2 regions of the Chromobacterium sp. W521 genome follow, and region 1 is predicted to be linked to the other one. Evidence: riboswitches for the same ligand, from Rfam matches in the RefSeq annotation. Region 1 holds a riboswitch; the other holds the start of a gene.
What was found. Region 1 has a riboswitch for glycine ahead of ACUXV1_RS19810 (trimeric intracellular cation channel family protein). Riboswitches for the same ligand answer to the same signal wherever they lie in the genome.

Region 1 (6,346 bases):
CGTGTTCGACGACGCCCGCAGCCGGCGTTTCTTTGTGCGCTGCGTATTCCACCCGGAGCGGCCGGACTTCGCCCCGGCGCGGCTGGCCGACGGCATGGCGCGAATGGGCGGCCATTATCAAGACCTGCAATGGCGGCTGCACGACCGGAGCCAACGCGCGCGGGTGCTGATCATGGTGTCCAAACTGGATCACTGCCTGAACGATTTGCTCTATCGCCAAAAAATGGGGGATCTGGACATGACAGTGGTCGCCGTGGTCTCCAATCACCGCGACCTCGCTCCGATTGCCGAGGCTTACGGCCTGCCCTTCCACCATCTGCCGCTCACCCCGGACAACAAGCCACGCCAGGAAGCGGCGCTGCTGTCACTCATCGACGACAGCCAAGCGGAGCTGCTGGTGCTGGCCCGCTACATGCAGGTGCTTTCCAGCGCCACCGCCGCCCGGCTGGCCGGCCGCGCCATCAATATCCATCACTCTTTCCTGCCCGGCTTCAAGGGCGCTCGGCCCTATCAGCAGGCACACGAACGCGGTGTCAAATTGATAGGCGCCACCGCCCACTACATCACCGACGACCTGGACGAAGGCCCGATCATCGAACAGGTGGTGGAACGGGTAGACCATGCCTACAGCCCGGAGCAATTGCAGACCGTCGGCCGGGACATGGAATGCCAGGCGCTTGCGCGTGCGGTGCGCAGCCACCTGGAGCAACGCGTCTTCATCGTAGAGCGACGCACTGTGGTGTTGCGCTGACAGTTGGGCGCCTAATAGGAACTTTGTCTATTGCAACGCAACAAAAGGAGGGTACAGTAGCCAGTTATCCGTCATACCAACCAAGAGGTGCCGTATGTGGTCGCAAACAGCCGTCTGGTCCAAGCTCTTCTCCTCCAACCCGGTCGCCGACTACTGGCGCGACGCCTGCGAGCGCAGCATCCTCTACTGGGACGTGCTGCATGACCGCGGCGCGGACTACCTGCGGCACGTGCAAAGCGGCAAACCGCCGGTGTTGGTGTTCGACTACAAGATCATTCTGGACGGCCGCGGCCTGCCGGACCCGGCCAACTACGCGCTGGCCGCCATCCTGCCGCCGGCCGGCTGCCCGGCCACCAATCCGGCGCTGCGCCCCTTTGTGGTGATTGACCCGCGCGCCGGCCACGGTCCCGGCATCGGCGGCTTCAAAATGGACAGCGAGATCGGCATTGCGCTGCAGCAGGGCCACCCCTGCTACTTCATCATGTTCTTCCCGCAACCGGTGCCCAGCCAGACCATAGAAAGCGTCAGCCGCGCCGAATACGTCTTCCTCAGCAAAGTCAACGAACTGCACCCGGACAGCGACGGCAAACCCTTCGTCATCGGCAACTGCCAGGGCGGCTGGGCGCTGGCCATGCTCGCTTCCGTGGCGCCGGAACTGTTCGGCCCCATCCTGCTGGCCGGCACCCCGCTGTCCTACTGGGCCGGCGTCACCGGCAAAAACCCGATGCGCTACTCCGGCGGCATGATGGGCGGCACTTGGACCGCCTCGCTGGCCGGCGACCTGGGCAACGGCAAGTTCGACGGCGCCCATCTGGTCAACAACTTTGAAAAGCTGGACCCGGCCAACACCCTATGGAAGAAGCCCTACAACCTGTACGCCAAGGTGGACACCGAGCGCGAACGCTTCCTGGGCTTTGAACGCTGGTGGGGCGGCCACTACCTGCTGAACAAGCAGGAAATGGAATGGATCTCCCAGCAGCTGTTCGTGGGCAACCACCTGGTGGAAGGCAAGATCGTCAGCAGCGACCAGCACCGCGTGGACATGCGCAACATCCGCTCCCCCATCATCGTGTTCGCCTCATGGGGCGACAACATCACCCCGCCGCAACAGGCGCTGAACTGGATACCCGACCTGTACGAGAACGCGGAAGACATCCGCGACAACGAACAAACCATCATCTACTGCCTGCACAACAAAGTGGGCCACCTCGGCATCTTCGTCTCCGCCGGCATCGCCAATCGCGAACACAGCGAATTCGCCAGCGCGCTGGACCTGATCGACGTGCTGGCCCCCGGCCTGTACGAAGCCATCATCGAAGACGTGGCCCCCGGCACCCCCGGTCAGGAATACATCAAAGGCCGCTACATTATCCGTTTTGAAGCGCGCGAAGTGGCCGACATCCTGGCCCTGGACGACGGCCGCGAAGACGAGCAAGCCTTTGAAGTGGTGCGCCGCGTCTCCGAGATCAACCAAGGCATTTACAACCGCTTCATCTCCCCCGTGCTCCAGGCCGTCAGCAGCGAAGCCAGCGCCCAATGCCAGCGCCAGCTCAACCCGGCTCGGCTGGAACGCACGCTGATCTCCCCGCTCAACCCCTGGCTCAGCTGGCTCAAGCCCGCCGCCGAATACGTGCGCGCCCATCGCCACCCCGTGAGCGTGGACAACCCGCTGTGGCGGCTGCAAGAACAATGGTCCGGCTGGATGGCGCAAAGCCTTGACCGCTACCGCGACCTGCGCGACGCCGCCACCGAACACTGCTTCAAAGCCGTGTACGAATCCCCGTGGCTGGCCTCCATCGTGGGCGTCCAGCCGGCCCGCGAAGCCCGCGCCGCCCGCTGCGACAGCTGGGAGAAACGGGAACGGCTGCAACTCAAGCGCCAAACGCTGGACCCCGCCTACGAAACCGGCACCTTGGCAGACGGCTTCGTGCGCTTGCTCACCTACGTGGCGATCGGCCGCGGCATCATAGACGAGCGCCCGTTCAACGCCATCCGTCGCATCATGCGCGACATCCGCCACGAATACCCGCTGACCCTGATGCAGCTGAAAGAAATCGCCCGCAAGCAAGTCTTCCTGGTGCGGCTGGACGAAGCCCGCGCGCTGGCCGGCCTGCCCAAGCTGCTGCCGGAAGAGCACCGCCGCCGCCAAGCCTGGCAGCTGGCGCACGAACTGCTGGCGCTCAGCGGCGACATCGCTCCGGAACAACAACAGCGGCTGGACCAAGTGGCCCACGCGCTGCAACTGGACACCCGCTCGCCGGCGGCCCCGGCCATCCTTCCGCCCACCGAGCCAATAGCGGCAACCGCAGCCGCTCCCGCTCCGGCCCCCGCCGTCAAGGCCAGCGCGCCGGCCAGGAAAGCGGTCGCCAAAGCCCCGGCCAAAGCAAGGGCTGCCGACAAACCCAGCGCCGCCACAACCGCCAGCAACACGCCGGTTGCGGCCAAGCCGGCTTCAGGCAAGCCCAAGGCGGCCAAAACCGCCAAAGCGTCTGTCGCCAAGTCCGCAGCCAAACCAGCGACCGCCGACAAGCCCAGCGCCGCCGCCAAAACCGCCAGCAGCACGCCGGTTGCGGCCAAGCCGGCCTCAAGCAAACCCACGGCGGCCAAAACCGCCAAAGCGCCTGCCGCCAAAGCCCCGGCCACGCGCAAACCCGCCGCCGGCAACGGCGCGGCCAAGCCCAAGACGCCTAGCAACTAAGAGCCTGTTCACGGTCTCGCGAGCAAGAGCGAGACAAGGCGAAAACGAGCGAAAAAGCGGAATGCACGAGTGGTACATGAGCATTTTGAGCTTGTACTCACAGTGCAACGCTTCACGAAGCGCAGCAGATCGTAAACAGGTTCTAAGAACCAGCCAGCGCAAAAACGCCCGGACAGCCAAGCCGCCGTCCGAGCGTTTTCGTGAAGATGGCGCACTGCAACATTTTTGCCTTCCCCCATGTATACAGTCGTTGACTGAACAATACAGCAAACGCTAATATCCTTGCCTGCTGCGGGAGAGAGGGGCATACGCCCCCGCCGAAGACGCAAACTCCCATAATCGCTCAGGCCACAGTACCGCAGCCCATGGATACCAGCCGATTGGAGAGAGGCCCTAAGCGCCCGTTCATCATCTGCTACGCTTCAGCGACAGCGCGTCAGATTATGCAACCGGCCCTTAGCCGCCCACCGAAGGGGCAAGTGACGCCCGGCAAAGCCCGCACACAGGCAGCGCCCGTCATCTAACTCTCAGGTAAAAGGACAAGGGGAGAGGCAATGCCGGCAACGCCGCGCTCATGCGCGGCTCGCCGGCCATGCTCAGAACGTGTTCACGATCTCGCGAGCAAGGACGAGACAAGGCGAAAACAGCTGAGAAAGCGGAATGTACTCCTGGTACATGAGCATTTCGAAGCGATAGCCGCAGCGTCTCGCGAAGCGCAGCAGATCGTGCACCAGCTCTCAAGGAAAACCCGTGTTCGAAACGCTTGCCCAGGCTGTGCGCCACCTGGCATGGCCCGCCCATTGCCAACCTATTTTCCCACCCGGCTTCGCCGCTCACCTCGGCGCCAGCCTGTTTGACCACTGCAACTACATGCTTACCCTGATCTATCTGATCGCCATCACCGCGGAAGCGATGACTGGCGCGCTGGCGGCCGGCCGCCGCAATATGGACATCTTCGGCGTCACCGTCATCGCCTTCCTCACCGCCCTGGGCGGCGGCACCGTGCGCGATATCGTGCTGGGCCGATACCCGATAGGCTGGACCCAACACCCGGAATACGTCGGCCTCGTCATTGCCGGCGGCTTGGCCGCCGTGTTCGTGGCCCGCTACATGAAGCGCCTCAGCCGCGTCTTCCTGGTGCTGGACGCGCTGGGCCTGATCGCCTTCACCATCATAGGCTGCGGCGTGGCCCAGTCCATGGACTACCATCCGGTAGTGGTGGTGATGGCCGGCATGATCACCGGCATTGCCGGCGGCATCCTGCGCGACGTGCTGTGCAACCGCGTGCCCGTGGTCTTCCGTCAGGAACTGTACGCCAGCGTCTCCTTCGCCGTGGCCCTGCTCTACTTGGGCCTGATCAAGCTGGGCGTGCCGCATGATCTCAACGTGCTGGCCAGCTTCGCCGTCGGCCTCACTATCCGCCTGGCCGCCATCTGGCGCGAATGGCGGCTGCCGGTGTTCATGTACCGGCACGACCTGCATTAACTAACCCTAGCTGTTTCACCGCTACGCCACGGCATCGGGATCAAATATCCGCCAGCAGCAGGAACAAGGCCGCCTGGCTGGAAACGCCCAGCTTGGCGTACAGATGGCGACGATGCACCTTGGCCGTTTCCAGTGAAATGCCCAGTTCACGCGCCACGCCCTTGGTAGAGTGGCCGCCGAGTATCAGCAAGGCCACTTCCACCTCGCGCTTGGTCAGCGGCGAGGAACCCTGCGAGCGCAGCGCCTCCTCCCACTGCCGGCGGCTCTGCCTGCCCGGGTTCGCAGCCGGCTGATGCCGCCCTTCGTCCAGACGCGCGGCCAGCCGTGACAAGGGCAGCAACCAGGGAGCAAACAGATTGCAGACGCCCAGATCTTGCTCGCTGAAGCGATGCTTGCAGCCCAGCGACAGGGACAGCACCCCCTCCGGCAGCGCTTGCAGGAACTGGATTTCATCCGCCACCACATTGCGCGAAAAGTAACGCCGAAAGTATTCCGTTTCCCTGAAACGGTCCGGTGCCACCTCGTCCAGCCGGTACACGCCAGCCGCCGGACACTTCAGCGCAAAGCCGTAAAACGGGTCCAGCAGATAGAGGCCACGCCTGTAGTCGGCGAACAGATCGTCATGAGCGTAATTCGCCGCGTGATCCGCCAGCACCAAGGGCGGGGCCTCCTGGCGAAACAGCAACACCACCCAGGTATCGAAACTCAGGTGTTCTCGCAGAAACGCGGCCAGTTGCTGCCAAAAGGCCGCATTGTCGACGCACCCCAGCAAACGTCCCAATTGCTGGTGAAAAACCAAGTCCGCCACATTCAGCTGCATGCCAGCTACCTCGATCAGGTTAGTTTTACCCACGGCCCTAACGCTTTCGCGTGATATCCACCGCGAAAGGGGCTGACTAGTATGGCTTCACCTTGCGCGACAAGACCAGCCACCATGTGAACACCCCTCTCCACTCGTCGCGCTGGTTGAATAGGAGTGATCGCCATGCCCTTGCAAGATCTGTCCTACTGGCAACGCCGCGCCGCCGATTTGCACCCGCCGTGCCAGGCCTTCATCAATGGCCAGTTCGTCCCTGCCACAGACCAACGCACCTTCACCGACACCAGCCCGGTCAGCGGCCGGCCGTTGGCCGAAATCGCCCGCTGCGGCGAGGCGGATGTTGAACTGGCGGTGCGGGCCGCCCGCGCCAGCTTCGAATCCGGCGCCTGGTCGCGCCGCCACCCGCGCCAACGCAAGGCCCTGCTCCAAAAACTGGCCGCGCTGATACGCGAGCACGCCGACGAACTGGCCTTGTTGGACTGTCTGGACATCGGCAAACCCATCGCGGATGCGCGCAATATCGATGTGCCGGGCGCCGCCGGCGTGTTCGACTGGTACGCCGAAGCCGCCGACAAGCTGTACGGCGAGGTAG
Region 2 (6,346 bases), on a different contig from region 1:
GGTCCGCCGAAGCCCATTGGCACGCCAAAGCGCTGAGTGTTGCCGATGGCGACGTCCGCGCCCATCTCGCCCGGGGATTTCAACGCCACCAAGGCCATGATGTCGGCGGCCACCACCGCCACCGCGCCCTTGGCCTTGACCGCGGCGATGTGCGGGGTCAGGTCGATCAAGTCCCCGGCCTCGCCCGGATACTGGAACAAGGCGCCGAAGTATTCGCCCTTGCCCGCCTCTTCCGGGTGGCCCAGCACCAGCTCAAAGCCGAAATACTTGGCGCGGGTCCGCATCACGTCCAGGGTTTGCGGCAGCACGCGGCTGTCCACGAAGAACTGGCCGGACTTGGCCTTGGACACCCGGCGCGCCATCGCCATCGCCTCGGCGGCGGCGGTGGCCTCGTCCAGCAAGGACGCGTTAGCCAGTTCCAGGCCGGTCAGGTCGATCACCATTTGCTGGAAATTCAGCAAGGCTTCGAGACGGCCTTGGGCGATCTCCGCCTGGTATGGGGTGTAAGCGGTATACCAGCCCGGGTTTTCCAGCAGGTTGCGCAAGATCACCGTTGGGGTCAGCACCGGGTAATAACCCTGGCCGATGAAGGATTTGTTGACCACGTTCTTGGCGGCGACAGCCTTCAGCGCGGCCAGCGCCTCGGCTTCCGGCATGGGATCCGGCAGCTCCAGCTTGCGGTTCAGGCGGATGTCGGCCGGCAGCGTCTGCGCCACCAGTTCGTCAATGGAGGCCACGCCGATGGCGGCCAGCATTTGCTCGCGCTCTGCGTCGGACGGGCCGATGTGGCGGGAGATGAATTCTTTGCGGTTGAAAAGTTCGGAGAGAGACATGAGTACGAGACCTTCTGTGCTTGCCGTCCGCGCCGCGGCTTTCGCGGCCAATCGGGTGTTGCTGGATATCCGGGCGAAAAAAACGCCTCGCGGCCAATCAGGACTGCGAGGCGGTTTTCACCATCAGGCGCCAATTTCCTTGGCGTAGGCGGCGGCGTCCATCAGGGCGTCCAGGTCCGCCGGATTCGCCGGCTTGATCTTGAAGAACCAGCCCGCCCCGTAGGGTTCGCTATTGGCCAGTTCCGGTTCGGCTTCCAGTTCCTCGTTGATGGCCAGCACTTCGCCGGCAACCGGACAGTAAATGTCGGAAGCGGCCTTCACCGATTCCACCACGCCGGCCTGCTCTTCCTTGGCCAGCTTGGCGCCCACTTTCGGCAGCTCGACGAAAACGATGTCGCCCAGCAATTCTTGAGCATGCTCGGTAATGCCCACGGTCACGGAACCGTCAGCTTCCAGACACAGCCATTCGTGGCTTTCAACGTATTTGAGTTCGGCGGGGATGTTGCTCATGAGTGTCTCCAGTCAAATCCAGGTCTTAACGATTATTCCCGGCCGCGTCGCGCGGCCTGCCTGAGCAATCGGCTCAGGCGAAAACTTTCTTGCCGTTGCGCACGAAAGGCATCTTGACCACGCGCACTTCGGTCAAGGTGCCGCGCAGGTCCACCAGCGCCTTGTCGCCTGTGCCTGCCGGCACGCGCGCGATCGCGATGGAATGCTTGAGCGTGGGCGAGAAGGTTCCGCTGGTGATCACCCCTTCGCCCACCCCTTCCACCACTACTTTCAGACCTTCGCGCAGCACGCCGCGCCCTTCCAGTACCAGGCCCACTTGCTTGGTCTTCACGCCGGCGGCTTTCTGCGCCTCTAGCGCCTTGCGGCCGATGAAGTCGCGCTCAGCCGGTTCCCAGGCGATGGTCCAACCCATGCCGGCTTCCAGCGGGGAAACGGTTTCGTCCATATCGTGGCCGTACAGATTCATGCCGGCCTCCAGCCGCAGGGTGTCGCGCGCGCCCAGACCGATGGGCGCCACGCCGGCGGCCTGCAATTGTTGGAAGAAAGCGGCGGCTTCAACGCCGGGCAGCATCACTTCCAGGCCGTCTTCGCCGGTATAGCCGGTGCGGGCATAGAACCAGTCTCCTGCCGGCTGGCCTTGAAACGGTTTCAAGTTCTGGATGACGGCGGCGAGCTCGGGCTTGACCGAACAGACCTTGGCGATGGCTTGCGGGCCTTGCACCGCCAAGATGGACAGATCGCGTCTTACTTTGATGTCGACGTTGAAGTCCGCCTTGTGCCCTTCCATCCAGGCCAGATCCTTGTCGGTGGTGCCCGCGTTGACCACCATGCGATAGCCGTAGGAGGTCAGGTAGACGATCAGATCGTCCACCACGGTGCCGTCGGGCGTGAGCATGCCGGAATACAGCGCCTTGCCTTCGAAGCCCAGCTTGGCCACGTCGTTGGCGATCAGCCGCTGGAGCCAGGCCTTGGCGTCCGGCCCGCTGATGTCCAGCACCGTCATATGGGAAACGTCGAACATGCCGGCGTCGCTGCGCACGATTTCATGTTCTTTTAGTTGGGAGCCGTAATGGATGGGCATTTCCCAGCCGGCGAAATCGACCATCTTGGCGCCGGCGGCGATGTGGGATTCAAACAGGGGGGTGCGTTTCGGGGCCGTCATTGGTGCGTCCTTAGCAAAAGCGTGTAGTGTTGCTCTATTCCCTACACCCCTCTGTCCCTGCACCTGAGATTTTCCGGCCTTGCGACCGTTAGCCCCTTCGGTGGGCATCCGTGGACGCCGCTCTCCAGATTCGGCGAACTGGCTGCGGCCAGTCCGATAATGCAGTCCTTTTGCCTGAGCGATTGCGGGTGCGCTTGCGCCTTCGGCGGTGGCGCGGACGGCCACTCTCTCCTGCATGACGTGCCAGATTATGGTTGCTGGACCGGGCCTTGGCAAGCCGTGTTTATCTTCAACTTAAACAATGACTTAAAATATTCGAAACCGCAAATCATTGAACGGATATTGCTTCGTTTAAGATCGATTACGAACACATTTCACTTCGTTATCGATCACGCAATCGACAAATTCCCCCTCCAAGCAAAGCTGATCGTAAGATGACATCCATCTTTACCCAGCACGAGCTCTATCCGATATGGAAAGGAAACCGCGATGCGAAAACTAATCAACGATCCGCGCCATGTGGCGCGGGAAATGCTGGAAGGCCTGGCCGACACCCTGCCCGGCCTGGCCCTGCTCGAAGAGGAAAACGTCTTGCTGCGCGCGGATCTTCCGGCTGACGGTCAGCTCGACAAAGTGGCGCTGATCTCCGGCGGCGGCAGCGGCCACGAGCCCGCCCACGCCGGCTACATCGGCCACGGCATGCTGGACGCCGCCGCAGTGGGCGACGTATTCACCTCGCCCAGCGTAGACACCGTGCTGGCGGCGATCCGCGCCGTCGCCGGCCCTAAAGGCGTACTGCTCATCATCAAAAACTACACCGGCGACCGGCTAAACTTTGGCCTGGCGGCGGAGCTGGCCCGTGCCGAGGGCATTGCCGTCGACAGCGTGGTGGTGGCCGACGATGTAGCGCTTCGCGACACCGTGGAGCCGGCGCGCCGTCGCGGCATCGCCGGCACCGTGCTGGTGCACAAGATTGCCGGCGCGGTTGCCGCCAGCGGCGCCAGCCTGGCCGAGGTCGCGGCCGCGGCGCGGCAGGCGGCGGAACAGGTGGCCACCATGGGCGTGGCGCTGGGCGCCTGCACCGTGCCGGCAACCGGCCGCCCCGGCTTTCAACTGGACGACGACGAAGTAGAGTTGGGGCTGGGCATTCACGGCGAAGCCGGCGTACGCCGCGTGCCGCGCCAATCCGCCGACGCCTTGTGCGCGACGCTGCTCGACGCCATTGTCAGGGACCGCGGTTGGCAGGCCGGCCAACGGGTGGCAATGCTGGTCAACGGCCTGGGCGGCACTCCGCCGATGGAGCTCGCCATCGTGGCGCGCAGCGCGCTGGCCTCGGCGCGACGGCTCGGCTTGCATGTGGAACGGCTATGGAGCGGTAATTTCATGACCGCGCTGGAAATGCCGGGCTGCTCGCTGTCGCTGCTGGCGCTGGATGAGCAGCGCCTCGGCTGGCTGGATCAAGCCACCCAGGCTCCGGCCTGGCCCGGCTCCGGCTTTCTGCCGGCGCGACGCCAGCTGCGGCCGGCGCCGCCGCGCGCGGCAGCAGAAGCCCTCTCCACCGCCAAAGCCGACCCCCAGCTGCGCGCCGCGGCTTGGGCCGCGGCCAAGGCGCTGGACGCCGCCGAACCGCTGTTGACTGAACTGGACGGAGCGGCAGGCGACGGCGATCTGGGCGTCAGCATGCAGCGCGGCGCGGCGGCGATCCGCGCTTTGCCGGACAGCGCCTGGAGCGATCCGGCCACGGCGCTGCGCACCGTCAGCCAGGCCTTGCGCCAGGCCATCGCCGGTAGCTCCGGCCCGTTCTACTCGACAGCCCTGCTGCGCGCGGCGCGGCGGCTGGACTCATCGAACGCGCCCAGCCCGCTCGACTGGGCCGCGGCGTTCAAGGACGGCGTCGCCGCCATCGCGGAACTGGGCGGCGCGCAGGTGGGCGACCGCACCATGCTGGATACCTTAACGCCAGCCGCCAACGCTTTCGAAGCCGCTCTGAACGACGGCCAAAGTCCAAACGCGGCGTGGCGTTCCGCGCTGGAGGCGGCGGAACGCGGCTGCGCGGCCACCGCCGCCATGCGGCCGCGCTTGGGACGGGCCAGCTATCTGGGCGAACGAGCGCTAGGCGTGCCCGACGCGGGGGCCAGCGCCGCGCTGGTCTGGTTGAAGGCGCTGGCCGGCTAGCGCTTGACGATGCGGCCGCCGCAAGCACGCGGCGGCCGCGTCAAATCAGGACGGCTCCAGCTCCATGGACGGGTAAACCCAGTCCACGCCCAAAGCCTGCCCCCACAGGCAGTCGCCCAAGTCGTAATGCCACCATTCCTCGGCATAATTGCTGAAACCGGACTGTTTCATCAGATTGAACAAGACGCGGCGATTGTGACGCACCGCCAACCATCGCTCGGACGAAAAGCCCTGCGCGGGATCGTGCGGCGCTTCGAAGTAGTCGGTGCGCGACGCCGGCTCGGCCGCGTCGAAGGCGGTGCCGAAATCGCAGATCTCCCCGGTATCCCGCCGGCAGATCGCCAGATCAATCGCGCCGCCCGAATTGTGCGGCAGCACCGCGAAACGGGCGGTATCGTCGGGATGGGCGGCAAACAAGCGCGCCTGCCGCTCCACCGCCGCCGCGTCCCAATCCGGATGCGCGGCGCGCACCTCGTCCAACACCATTTGAAATAGATCGGCCTGGGTCTCGCGGCTGCGGTAAGCGTCGAACAACAACAGGCCGTAATCCGGGGCCAGCCGCGCCGCCGCCTCGCACAAGCGGCGCGCAACAAAGGCCCGTGCCGAAATTCGCTCGGCGCAGCCTTTGCGGCCGGCAAGGTAATAGCTGTTTTCCGGAAACAAACCGTCCGCGCGCTCCAGCGCGCAAGGCTCGTTTTCCTCCCGCATCCGCGCCAGCGTTAACGCGTCCGGCATCGGGTAAGCGAAATCGATGGCGACAAGCAGGCTATCGACGGCGGCTATCCTCATTGCAACTCCCAGTCTGAAACCAAAGCGCCCAAGTAAGCCACCAGCCAGCGGCATAGGCAAGTCCATTTCGCCATGACAATAGCCTTGATCCCAAAGAAAACGCGGCCGAGGCCGCGTGTCGGATCCTGCGCCGCCTCGCTCACGAAGGGTCGGCGTAACGTTCCTTCACTTGCCAGACATAAACCGGCAGGCCCAGCAGCAGCAGGATCATGCCCCACATCACGATGTCGGCTCCGGAGCCGTATAAAGCCCACACCGAATAGGCGAAGCCCACGCCGGCGAAGCACAGCGGTGCCAGGTAGTCCTTGCGCTGGAACTGCTGGGGGCGCATCAGCATGATGGCCAGCAACGCCATTGAGCAAAACGCGTAAGGCAGCAAGGTAGTGGCGGTGGCCAGCAGAATAATGAACTCGAAAATTTTGACGCCGCCGTCGCCCCCGGCGTATTTCATCGCCATCAGCACCGTCACCAAGCCGCTGGACAACAACAGGCCGAAAATAGGCACGCCTTGCGGGTTCATCTGAGCAAAGCGGCGGGGAAACAGGCCGTCGTGCGCGGCGGCGGCCGGCACATGTGCCTGCATCAAGCTCCAGCCGTTCAGCGCGCCGAAGCAGGAGACAATGGCGCCGAAACCCACCAGATAGTAGCCCCAATCGCCCCACATCAACCTGGCTGCGTCGGCGAACGGCGCCTGCGAGGCCGCCAGCATCGCCGGCGGCATCAAGCCCATCAAGGCCACCGTGGACAAGATGTAGAGCACCGTGGCGATCAGGGTGCCCAGCACCGTGGCGCGCGGAATGGTTTTTTCCGGCGCGATCACGTCGCCCGCCGGCACCGACGCCGACTCCAGCCCCAGAAAAGCCCACAGGGTCAGCGC

Region 2: it holds a riboswitch for glycine, as region 1 does, so the genes downstream of both, gcvT (glycine cleavage system aminomethyltransferase GcvT) here and ACUXV1_RS19810 (trimeric intracellular cation channel family protein) in region 1, are expected to answer to the same signal.

Annotation. Positions count from the first base shown of each region.
Region 1 is NZ_JBRBAF010000014.1:26,478-32,823, reverse strand. It holds gene purU (formyltetrahydrofolate deformylase) at 1-751, shown strand, start outside; gene ACUXV1_RS19815 (DUF3141 domain-containing protein) at 846-3,449, shown strand; glycine riboswitch at 3,732-3,818, shown strand; glycine riboswitch at 3,820-4,002, shown strand; gene ACUXV1_RS19810 (trimeric intracellular cation channel family protein) at 4,200-4,934, shown strand; gene ACUXV1_RS19805 (helix-turn-helix transcriptional regulator) at 4,975-5,754, opposite strand; gene ACUXV1_RS19800 (aldehyde dehydrogenase) at 5,920-6,346, shown strand, end outside.
Region 2 is NZ_JBRBAF010000004.1:320,174-326,519, reverse strand. It holds gene gcvP (aminomethyl-transferring glycine dehydrogenase) at 1-833, opposite strand, end outside; gene gcvH (glycine cleavage system protein GcvH) at 957-1,343, opposite strand; gene gcvT (glycine cleavage system aminomethyltransferase GcvT) at 1,417-2,505, opposite strand; glycine riboswitch at 2,547-2,643, opposite strand; glycine riboswitch at 2,658-2,749, opposite strand; gene ACUXV1_RS08105 (dihydroxyacetone kinase family protein) at 2,995-4,680, shown strand; gene ACUXV1_RS08100 (M15 family metallopeptidase) at 4,726-5,469, opposite strand; gene ACUXV1_RS08095 (amino acid permease) at 5,609-6,346, opposite strand, start outside.